DNA from 2 places in the Streptosporangium becharense genome. Region 1 is predicted to be linked to the other one. Evidence: riboswitches for the same ligand, from Rfam matches in the RefSeq annotation. Region 1 holds a riboswitch; the other holds the start of a gene.

Region 1 (5,361 bases):
ACGGCGGCGGGACCTGCCGATGACCAGCGTCGGGGAACTGGCCAGGGCCGGAGTGGTGACCGTCCATCAAGGGCCGCTCAGGATGAGCGTCGAGGAGGGGGGCCTTCCCGTCCTGACGGCCAAGGACCTGTTGCTCGGCCGCGCTCCCAGCGGACGCACCGAGGACGAACCCGGGCTGATCGTCACCGAGCGGGGTGATGTCGTCGCCCCGCTCGTTCCCCGCGGCGACACGGTCGTCCGGGTGATGCGGGAGGGCGGGGCCGCGCTCGGACCACAGCTCCTGCTGTTCCGGACGGACCCCGAGCGGCTCGACCCGCACTTCCTCGCCGGCTGCCTTCGGGTCACCGGGGAGACCAGCACGCGCCTGGGCTCCTCCACCCGGATGGACCCTCGTCGTGCCCGGCTGCCGCGCCTGCCCATCGACGAGCAACGCGCGTACGGCGACGCCTTCCGCCGGCTCCTGGCCTTCGAGGACTCCGTCCACGAGATCAGGAGGATCGGCGACGATCTGGTGCGGTCCGGCTTCGACGGTCTCCTCGATGGAACCCTCCACCCCCGAGTGGATTCCCCTTGTCGATCTTCTCTCTGTGACGCCCGGAGGCGCGGTGGCTGAGCGTACGGTCATCCTCGAACGGTACGAACTCGACGAGGTGCACCTCGGCAAGGGAGGCATGGGGGAGGTCTGGGGCAGCTACGACAAGCGGCTGTCCCGGCTCACCCGGACCGGTCAGATGATGGGTACCGCGTCCTACATGCCGCCTGAGCAGATCCGGGGCGGGACGCTCGCGCCGCAGAGCGACCTTTACGCCCTCGGGTGCGTCCTGCACGAACTGCTCACCGGGAGGAGGCTGTTCACGGGACCCACCGAGTACGGCGTGTACGAGCAGCAGATCCACACCGCGCCGCCCCGGGTGCGGCGGTTCCGGCCCGACGTCCCGCCTGAGCTGGACGAGTTCGTTCTGCCGCTGCTGGCCAAGCGGGTCGGGGAAAGGCCGGAGACCACCGCCGCGCCGCCCCCGCCTTCCACCGGCTCGCCGTGGATCTGGCGAAGCGGTACCACGCCGACGATGAGCGGGTCTTCCAGTGCCGCATGCAGGAGGCCACCTGTCATGTGCATCTCGGCGACAGCGGCCTGGCGCTCCGCTTGATGCACGCTCTGCTCGCCGACGAGTTGCGGGCGTATTCGGCGGACGACCCGCGGACCCTGGAACTGCGCAGGCAGATCGGTGAGCTGCAGAAGAGCACGGGTGACGTCGAGTCCGCCCGGAGCACGCTCGCCGGCCTGCTCGACGATCTCGGCCGCCTGTACGGGCCCGACCATCCGGCGACGGTCCGGGTCCGCGACGGCCTGACCCGCCTGGCTCCCTGACCGGTCAGGGCGGTTCCCGGAACTCCATCCGGTAGGAAACCGGCGTATTCGTGATCCACCGTACGTCCGCGCGCGTCGTCCCGTTCGCGGCGGGCGGTCACCGGTGTTCCGGGGTGCGGTGATCCTGTCCACTCCGTGTCGCCGTTATGTCGGAGTTGTAGTGCTGTGTCAGTATGGCCGGGTAGGCGACGGCGGAACGAGGAAACCGGTGCGAATCCGGCGCGGTCCCGCCACTGTGATCGGCGAGCGGACCCCGACGACGCCACTGCCCGCACGCGGGTGGGAAGGCCGGGGCGAGCGGTGACCCGAGAGCCAGGAGACTCGCGCGGTCGCCTCCTCGACGAAGCCGGGGCGGATCTCCCCGGGGAGGAGGAAGCGTCGGTATGCCCATGGGGACGACCGATCCGGTGCCGTGCCGGGTCACCGTGTGCCGTGACTGCTGCTGCGGCACGTCCAAGGTGCGCGGCGTCGATCACGCGGAGCAGGTCGCGTATCTCAGCGAGCGGATGCCGGTGGGCGTCTCGGAGTGCCTGGGCGTGTGCGAACGGGCCAACGTGGTCGTGGTGCGGCCCTCGGCCGCGGGACGGGCCGCCGGTGGCCGCCCGGTGTGGTTGGGGCTGGTGAACGATCCGGCGGCGACGGAGGACGTCGCGGCCTGGGTGCGGGCGGGCGGCCCGGGTGTCGCCGCGCCGCCCGACATCCTGGACCTGTACGCCTTCACCCCGCCGCGACGCGTCGCCGGCCCGTCCCGCACGCCTCGGGTCGGGAGGCGCAGCCCGTTGCCTGTACTACCGGGTTCTGAAAGGGCGGAAACGCGCAAGCCGCGTCCTGGCGGGCGCGCGGACGGGTGAACCCCGCCCGCCGGTCGGCGGTGAGGAACGGCGGCGCGTTCAATCGTTGCGCCACCGCCTCCCTCCGAGGGGCGGAGGCCGTTCACTCCGTGTCGATATCAGCCTCTCCCAGGAGCTCGTCGGCGTGTTTGACACCCAGCTCGGCCATGAACTCCCGCTCTCTGGCGGCCAGGTCCGCCAGACGGACTTCGATGAATCCCGCGTCGTCCCCTTCCCGGAGCCGGCGCAGGGCCTCGTGGGAAATGCCGTGCGTGCGTGTCACAGCTTCCTCCGTCAAAGGGTCCAGATCGATCAACGCCTGCCGCACGGAGATCCGGGAGGGTGTCGTCATCACCAGTCGATTGGCCGGACTGGACGTTCCCTCTATGCCACGCCTATTGACAACGTGCCGGTATGCCTCGGTATGGGATGTGGCCAGCAGATTCTTGGGATCGAGAGAAGTCCCGTCGGGGTTGACGCGATGGGGAAACTCCTTGAGCTCCCACAGGATGAAAGCCCGTACTCGCGCGCTACGCAGATCGAAACGTTGTGGAAAAGGTCGGGCGTGCTGGTCGCCGAGGCGGAGGGTGCCGTTCCCCGCAGCGAAGTCCTTGATCTCTTGGAGTGACTGCCTGACCTGGGTGGTGTTGGCTCCGGCGAAGTGCCCGGACCACGAGGTCGTCCAGAACCATCGCCTCAGCAAGACGAGTTGCCGTTTGTCGGGCTCTGGGCAGAAGTGGAAGAAGGCGGCCAGCAGCATGATCTGCAGGTTGTAAGGGACCAGGCGTGCCAGCGGAACCCCGGCATGGGACCGGAGGAAGTCAACCGCCTGTTCCAGGGCGAGGTCGGTGGCTTCCACCGCGGAGAGCAGCCCACCCTCCACTCGCTTGGCCAGGGCCTCCCAACGGGTGTCCTGTACGTCCTCCTCTCCAGAGATCGCAAGGATGGCGCGGAAGATCGTGAGTGAGGGTATCTCGCCGAAGCCCGAGACCGCGATGCGTTCCTGGATGGCCTCCATCCGGTCGGCAAGGCTGTCCGGGCCGGTCGTGGCGTAGGTCAGCGCGGTCACCATCTGATCCGGCGTCATCGACTGACCGCTGCTGTTGACCCGCGAGAACACCTCCACTGCATGGGTCAGCGAACCGCCGACCAGGCGGACCGCGGCCATCTTGTACTGCTTGATCCGCTGGGCGACTTGTTCGGCCTCGTCGATGAACGGAGTGATGTCGCCGCCCGGAACCCTGGCCTGTGACAACTCGCGTGCGTAGGCGAGGAAATCCATCGTCCGGAGGATCGAGCCCATCGGCAGGTAGGTATGGGGAGCGCGATCCCCGTACTTCCAGTGCCGGTATCGGGTGGACCTGTCGTCGCCATCCCCCAGGACTCGATAGATCCACCACATCCAGTCGCGCTGTTCCGTGGAGCGAGGAGCGTCTGAGGGGCGCTTCAACCCTCCGAAGAGGGTGGACAGACGCTGATGACCATCGAGGATGTAGGCGACCTGACTGCCCGGCCGATGCGGGGGGATCTTCAGCCCGCCGATCTCGTCGAGACTGGCGAGCTGCTGTTTGGTCTGCCAGATCAGCAGGCTCCCGATGGGATAACCGCGTTCTATGCTGTCGAAGAGGTTGAGCATCTGCTCTGGTCGCCAGACGAAGGGACGTTGGAACTTCGGAACCCGGAGCTCGCCGGCAGCGATCATGTTGAGGATCTGCTCCAGGAGGTAGATCTCCGGTAGTACGGTGATCTCTTCATTGTCGTCGGGCATTTCCACCTCTAGATGATCTTTCTGAGCATGGTGAGAATCGCATGCAGCTCCTCGACCACCCCTTTGCCGAGGTCCTCGAAATGTTCAGCCGTGAGCTTTCCGCTCGCGGCTTCGCGTTCGAGGAGCTCGGTCAACTTGGTCCCGAAGCCCGTCCGTAGCTTATCGATCACTCTGTCCGGCACCCCGTCGTACAGATTCTGGTGTCCTGGGGGAACGCGGAGGCCGTCTTCCCTCGCTTTGGGAAATCCGTGTTTCATGTCGAAGTGACCGCGCTGTTCGGGAGTGAGCTGAGTCAGCTGGTCCAGCAGCCGTGAGGCCTCGCGGGGTCGTAGTGCTCCACGCAGGACCTCGCTAGGAATGTAGTTCTCCGCTTCCCGTAAGTTCAGGATGTGAACGGCGATGCCCAGAGGCTCAAGTCGCTCCGCCAGTCTGTGGCATTTGGTGGTCTCACCGGGGGTCAGGCGATCGCTGTCTAGGAAGAGGGCGACACGAGAGGTGCGTCTGAAGCGTTCCCGTGCTGAAGGCGCCTGTGCGCAGGCGCGATCCTTGCCGCCGCCGTGCAGCAGTTCCAACCTGCGTTCCACAATGGCGTCCATCACGTCGTCACCGTCGAAAACGTGTGCTATGCCTTGGAGGAAACACCTGTCGGAAACCGCGTCCTCGACGATCAGGACGGCGGGTTGGCGAAGGTCGTGCAGGTCGTCTTCGATCGTCACGCGAGAGACGAAGAGCGTCGGCTGGTCGGTGACGCTCCATGCCTGACTGACCACGCTGGTCTTGATCGCGAACTCCGTGTAGGCATGCGCCAGCATGGGGGCGTGCCTATGGAGATAGGTGGAGACCTCCTCGATGTCTTCCGGATCGAGGACCCAGTTGTGGACTCCCCGGGTGAAGAGCCTCATGAACTCCAGGACATCCGCAGCGAGGGCATCGGTCGAGAGGACTTCGCCGCTCAGTTCAACGCGCATCGGGCGTGAACCGCTCTTTCTGTGCGGCTGCCAGTTTGCGCGTCTCCTCGAAATCCTCGGAGAAGACACCGCGCGGCCAGTAGTCGAGATTCCCGAGGGAGTCGATGCCGATCCGTCGGGCTTGGGCTGCGCCTCCGCTGTGCTCCACGAAGTAGATCGCTATGGTGTCGGGGGAGGCATTCCCTTCTGCCACGCGGCGGCGGAGCCGGAGAAGAAAGGTCTCGCTGTGCGTCTCGACGAGGAACCTGACGTTCGACTCCCGGGCTGAGTCGAGCAGGAGGTCCGCGACCAGCGCGTGTGCGGACGGGTGCAGGTGAAGCTCCGGTTCTTCGATGATCTCCAGGATCGGGTGGGCGGGGGGAGTCGCCGCGTCCATGGCGCGCTGTACCAATATCGGCAGGAGTTGCGCCACCCCGGTGCCCGCGT
Region 2 (5,361 bases), 850 kb from region 1:
GCGGACCTCGATCGATCACAACGTCCTGCACGACGGCACCCCGCCGGCGGGCGTCACCTCGTTCGCGGTCTCCGGTGTCTACGCCGACAACGGGCAGAGCAACATCACCATCGCGAACAACGTGGGGTGGGGGAACTCCGAGGGCACCGTCATGCTCAACGGCCTGGGCAGCGGCTCGCGCGACAACCTCGTCTACAACAACACCGGCGGCATGACGATGTTCTACGTCAAGGAGCCGAACGCCTCGACCGGCACCAAGGTGTACAACAACATCGGCCCGATCCGGGGGCTGAAGGACGCCACGAACGGCGGCATGGTGCTGTCCAACAACCTGCCGGCCGACGTGGACCCGCTGTTCGCCGACCCGGCGCGGCACGACTACCGGCTGTCCGAGGCCTCGCCGGCGCGGAACGCGGCGATCCCGCTGCCCGGTGTGAACGACGGCTCGACGGACCCCGTCCCGAGCCTCGGCGCCTACCAGTACGGCGCGCCGAAGTGGGTGGCCGGCGCCACCAGGTGACGCCCGGCGGGGGGCGATCGCACCCGGGCTCCGGCTCGGGTGCGATCGCCCCCCCGCCGGCTGGGCCCCGGCCTGGACGCGATCGTGCCCCGGGCCGGGGCTGGGCGGGCGCCGGCGGCTCAGCCGGGACGCACCTCCAGGCCCAGAGCCTCGGCGATCACCACGGCCTGCTGGATGTCGACGATCGCGCCTTTCATCTCGACATTGAACGGGTCGAGGGAGGACAGCTCGCTGCCCCGCAGGTCGCAACGGGAGAGCTTGGCGCTGTGCAGCCAGGCGCCCGCCAGGTCGGCCCCGCGGAGCGTGGCGCCCTCGCAGCGCGCGCCGGTGAGGTCGGCCTCACGCAGCCGCACGTCGACGAAGGAGGCGCTGTGCAGGTCGGCCCCGGGCAGGCCGGCGAACGACCAGTCTCCGCCGCTGACCTTCAGCAGGTCGAAGGTGCAGCGGTCGAACACGCTGCCGACGAACTTGCACCTGGTGAAGGTGGCGTCGAAGAACGTGCACCGGACGAAGGTGCAGTTCAGGAACGCCGTGTCGGAGTGCGTGGAGGCATTGAAACGGACATCCTGGAAGGTGCACTCGGAGAAGACCGCACCCCGGCTCTCCGTCTCGGTCATGTCCACGCCGACGAAGGCGACCCGCTCGTGGCTCTGCCCCGACAGGTCGTCGCCGTACCAGTCTTCGGCCGCGACGGTCGAGTGCGTCTCCGGCGCGGGGCGGCCGTGCTTGCGGTCAGCCACGCGCGGACCCCACAACGCTCGCAAGGGGGCGGGGGAGCCCGGCCCGCCCGCCGCCGGGGCGGGGGTCACCGGTGAGGGCGACGGTCATGTGCTGGTGCCTTCCGTGTCGATGCCCGGCCTGCCGCCGGGAGACCGAAGCTCGGCCGACGCCACCGTAGCGTCACCCTCCGACAATCCGGCTCCGCGGCGATCGGTGACCTGGCCGGCCGTCGCCCGTGGGGCGAGGCCGTGCTCACCGTGCGGTGAGCACGGTCCGCGTCCACGGCGCCCCGCCGGTCGTGACGCACGGGGATGCTGCTTTAATCGTCACCGCGACGGAAACCAGGAAGCCGGTGTGAGTCCGGCACGGTCCCGCCACTGTGACCGGGGAGCGAACCCCACGTCGACCACTGCGCGAGCGGGAAGGTCGGGGTGAGCGCCGATCCGGGAGTCAGGAGACTGGGCCGTCGCGACGTCCGTTCGAGGCGCGTGGACACCTCAGGAGGCTCCTGTGTTCGGCATTCCCCCATCTCCCGGCGGTTCCGGCGGGCGGCGTCCCCGCCGTCCGGCCGTCGTCGGCGGCATCGTGTCGGCCGTCGCCGCCCTGCTCCTGACCGCCTGCGGCGGCGCAGGCGACCCGGGTGGCACCCGGGCGGGCGGCCCGGGAGGGGCCCGGCCGGGCGCCGCCGCGGCCGGTTTCCCGGTGACGGTGGACAACTGCGGGGTGCGCACCACCTACCGGAGGCCCCCGTCACGGGTGGTGACCATCCACCAGCACCCGGCCGAGCTGATGCTGGCCCTGGGCCTGGAGTCCTCGATGGCCGGCACGGCCTTCCCCGACTCCGAGGTGCTGGCGCAGTACCGGCAGGCGTACGAGCGCATCCCGGAGCTGTCGGCCAAGGAGCCCTCCTTCGAGACCGTGCTGGAGGCCGGGCCCGACCTGGTCTACGGCGGCTACGGCAGTGCGTTCGCGGAGAAGGAGGGCCGCTCCCGCAAGGCGTTCGCCGACGCGGGCATCGACACCCACCTCAACCTGGAGTACTGCGCGGCCGGCCGGCTGACCATGGACCACGTGCACGAGGAGATCCGCACCGTCGGGAAGATCTTCGGGGTCGCCGACCGGGCCGAACGACTCGTGCAGGACATGCAGCGGCGTGTCGACGCGGTCACCGGCAAGCTCGGCGGCGTCCGGCCGGTGCCGGTGTTCGTCTACGACAGCGGAGACAAGACGGCGTTCACCGCCGGGGGCACCGGCATCGGCCAGGAGATCATCCGCCTGGCCGGCGGCAGCAACGTCTTCGGCGACCTCGACAAGGTGTTCGGCGACGTCTCCTGGGAGCAGGTCGTCGACCGCAGGCCCGAGGTCATCGTCATCTACGACTACGGCGACCCGGGGAACGTGGCCGAGAAGAAGAGGTTCCTGCAGTCGCAGCCGGCCCTCGCCGACGTCCCCGCCGTGAAGAACCGCAGGTTCGCGGTGCTGCCGCTCACCGCGACCGTCGTCGGCGTGCGGCCCCCGCAGGCCGTGGAGGAACTGGCCGGGCAACTGCATCCCGAGCGGTTCCGGTGACCGGACCGGCGCTCCGGCGCCGCCTTCCCCGCCTCGCCGGGGGAGCCGCCCGGCGGTCCCGCCCGCCGTACGCGCTCGTCCTGGTCCTGCTGACGGCCGCCCTGCTGGTCTCGATGACGGTGGGGCTCGGCCTCGGTTCGGTGCGGGTGCCCGCCGGCGAGGTGTGGGGCGTCCTCGGCCACCGCGCCGGCCTGCCGTGGCCGTCCGAGGTCACCTGGACGCGGACACGCGAGACGATCGTCTTCGACGTGCGGGCCCCGCGCGTGCTGCTCGGCGCGGTCACCGGCGCCGGGCTGGCGGTCGTCGGCACGGCGATGCAGGCGCTGGTCCGCAACCCGCTGGCCGACCCCTACCTGCTCGGCATCTCCTCCGGTGCCTCCTTCGGCGCCGTTCTGACGATCGTCTCCGGCTTCGCGCTGTTCGGCACCCGGCCGTCCCTGTCGCTGGCGGCCTTCGCCGGTGCGCTGGCGGCGCTGTCACTGGTGTACGTGACGGCCCGGGTCGGCGGCCGGATCACCTCCGTCCACCTGGTGCTGGCCGGGGTCGCCGTCGCCTCGGTGTTCTCGGCGCTGACCAGTTTCCTGCTGCTGACGGCGGACCGGGAGAACGAGTCGCGAGAGGTGCTCTCCTGGACGCTCGGCGGGCTCGGCGGGGTGCACTGGGAGACGCTGTGGCTGCCGGCGGCCGTGCTGACGGCCGCCACCGTCGCGTTGTTCCTGCAGGGCCGGTCGCTCAACCTGCTGCTCGCCGGCGAGGAGGCCGCCGCCACCATGGGCCTGGACGTGCGCGGCTTCCGCGTCCGGATGTTCGTCCTGCTCTCGGTGGTGACCGGGGTGCTCGTCGCCGCCACCGGGCCCATCGGCTTCGTCGGGCTGATGACGCCGCACGCCGCGCGCCTCGTCGTCGGCGGCGACCACCGCCGGTTGATACCGGCCGCGGCGCTCGGCGGGGCGGCCTTCCTCGTCTGCGCCGACGTCGCCGCCCGCACGGTCACCGCCCCGCAGGAGATCCCGGTGGGCGTGCTGACCGCGCTGTGCGGCGGCCCGTTCTTCCTGTGGCTGATGCGCCGGCAGGCCCGCCGCCGTGAGGCGCACGCGGCGTGAACGACATCGACGACATGAACGGCAGGAGCGGCAAGGGCAGCAGGAACGACGCGGGCTCCACAGGCGCCCGGGACGACAGGACCGGCCCCGGCGATCCCGGCGGCGCCGATCTGCGGATCGAGGACGTCTCACTCAGCGCCGGAGCACGCAGGATCGTCCACGACCTGTCGTTGAACGCCGCCCCCGGTGAGGTGGTCGGGCTGGTCGGCCCCAACGGCAGCGGGAAGTCCACCCTGCTGCGCGCCGTGTACCGGGTGCTGCGGCCCGACACCGGGCAGGTGCTCGTCGGGGGACGCGACGCCTGGTCGCTGAGCGTCCGCGCGCTGGCCAGCGTGGTGGCCGCGGTCGTCCAGGAGCCGGGCGGCGACTTCGACCTCACCGTCCGGGAGGTCGTGGCCATGGGACGCACCCCGCACAAGCGGCTCCTCGACGGCGACACCGTCGAGGACCACCGTCTGGTGGCCGCCTCGCTGGAGGCGGTCGACGCGGCCGGTCTGGGTGACCGCCCCTACGCCCGGCTCTCCGGCGGTGAGAAGCAACGGGTGCTGATCGCCCGTGCCCTGGCCCAGCAGCCGGCGCTGCTCGTGCTCGACGAGCCGACCAACCATCTCGACGTGCGTCACCAGTTGGAGGTGCTCACGCTGCTGCGCCGCCTACCGGCCACGGCCCTGGTCGCCCTGCACGACCTCAACCTCGCCGCCTACTTCTGCGACCGGCTGTACGTGCTGGCCGACGGCGCGGTGGCCGCCTGCGGCACTCCCGCCGAGGTGCTCACCCCCTCGCTGATCGCCGGTGTGTACGGCGTCGCCAGCGAGGTGGCGGTCCATCCCCGCACCGGGGCGCCCCAGGTGACCTTCCTGCCCGAGGAGCGATGACCTGGCTTCGCCCGAGTCGGCGAACGTGGTGTCCTCAGCCCCGCAGGAGCTCCCGCGACCGCGTCGAGGGCGGCCACATCCCCGGCGGTGACGGCGGGACGCGCGTGTACGGCGTGGCCGCGGTCACCGGCGCGGTGTCGCTGCCGCGCCTCTCGCCCGCGGACCGCGTCACGACGGGGCCTGCGGGATCACCGTCTCCAGGTGAGCGCCGAGGTTCTCGTGGACGGCGTTGAGCACGGCGAGTTGCGCCGGTCCGAGGGTGCTCTCGTCGTACTCGCCGAGAAGCTCGCTGAAGTCCTTCCCGCCGTGGGCGGGGGCGTCCGTCCGGCCGAGGGCGGGAAGCGCGGTGAGCAGGAAACCGGTGTAGTCGCGTGCGAGCCGGTCGAGCTCGGCCGGTTCGTGTCCGCCGTCCGCGAGGGCGGCGAAGCGGCGTGACAGTTCTACGTAACGGGACAGATTCGGCGCGGTGGCGAGAGTCTCGTACATGGTCGTGAGCTGCTCGGTCGTCGCGGCGGGGTCGTCGGCCAGGGTGATCACGAGCAGGAGGTCCTCCCTGTCGCGGTTCAGGATCGGC

Evidence for each region. A riboswitch is a leader RNA that binds a small molecule or an ion and turns the genes downstream of it on or off. The one in region 1 is predicted to bind cobalamin.
Region 2: it holds a riboswitch for cobalamin, as region 1 does, so the genes downstream of both, F4562_RS00045 (ABC transporter substrate-binding protein) here and F4562_RS03735 ((2Fe-2S) ferredoxin domain-containing protein) in region 1, are expected to answer to the same signal.

Annotation. Positions count from the first base shown of each region.
Region 1 covers NZ_JACHMP010000001.1:851,394-856,754, reverse strand. The annotation lists gene F4562_RS03750 (hypothetical protein) at 1-613, shown strand, start outside; gene F4562_RS03745 (protein kinase domain-containing protein) at 606-1,148, shown strand; gene F4562_RS03740 (hypothetical protein) at 1,148-1,369, shown strand; cobalamin riboswitch at 1,511-1,712, shown strand; gene F4562_RS03735 ((2Fe-2S) ferredoxin domain-containing protein) at 1,753-2,220, shown strand; gene F4562_RS03730 (DUF262 domain-containing protein) at 2,303-3,967, opposite strand; gene F4562_RS03725 (hypothetical protein) at 3,976-4,935, opposite strand; gene F4562_RS03720 (AAA family ATPase) at 4,925-5,361, opposite strand, start outside.
Region 2 covers NZ_JACHMP010000001.1:4,460-9,820, reverse strand. The annotation lists gene F4562_RS00055 (right-handed parallel beta-helix repeat-containing protein) at 1-520, shown strand, start outside; gene F4562_RS00050 (pentapeptide repeat-containing protein) at 640-1,260, opposite strand; cobalamin riboswitch at 1,539-1,721, shown strand; gene F4562_RS00045 (ABC transporter substrate-binding protein) at 1,751-2,809, shown strand; gene F4562_RS00040 (FecCD family ABC transporter permease) at 2,806-3,912, shown strand; gene F4562_RS00035 (ABC transporter ATP-binding protein) at 3,909-4,787, shown strand; gene F4562_RS00030 (MerR family transcriptional regulator) at 4,956-5,361, opposite strand, start outside.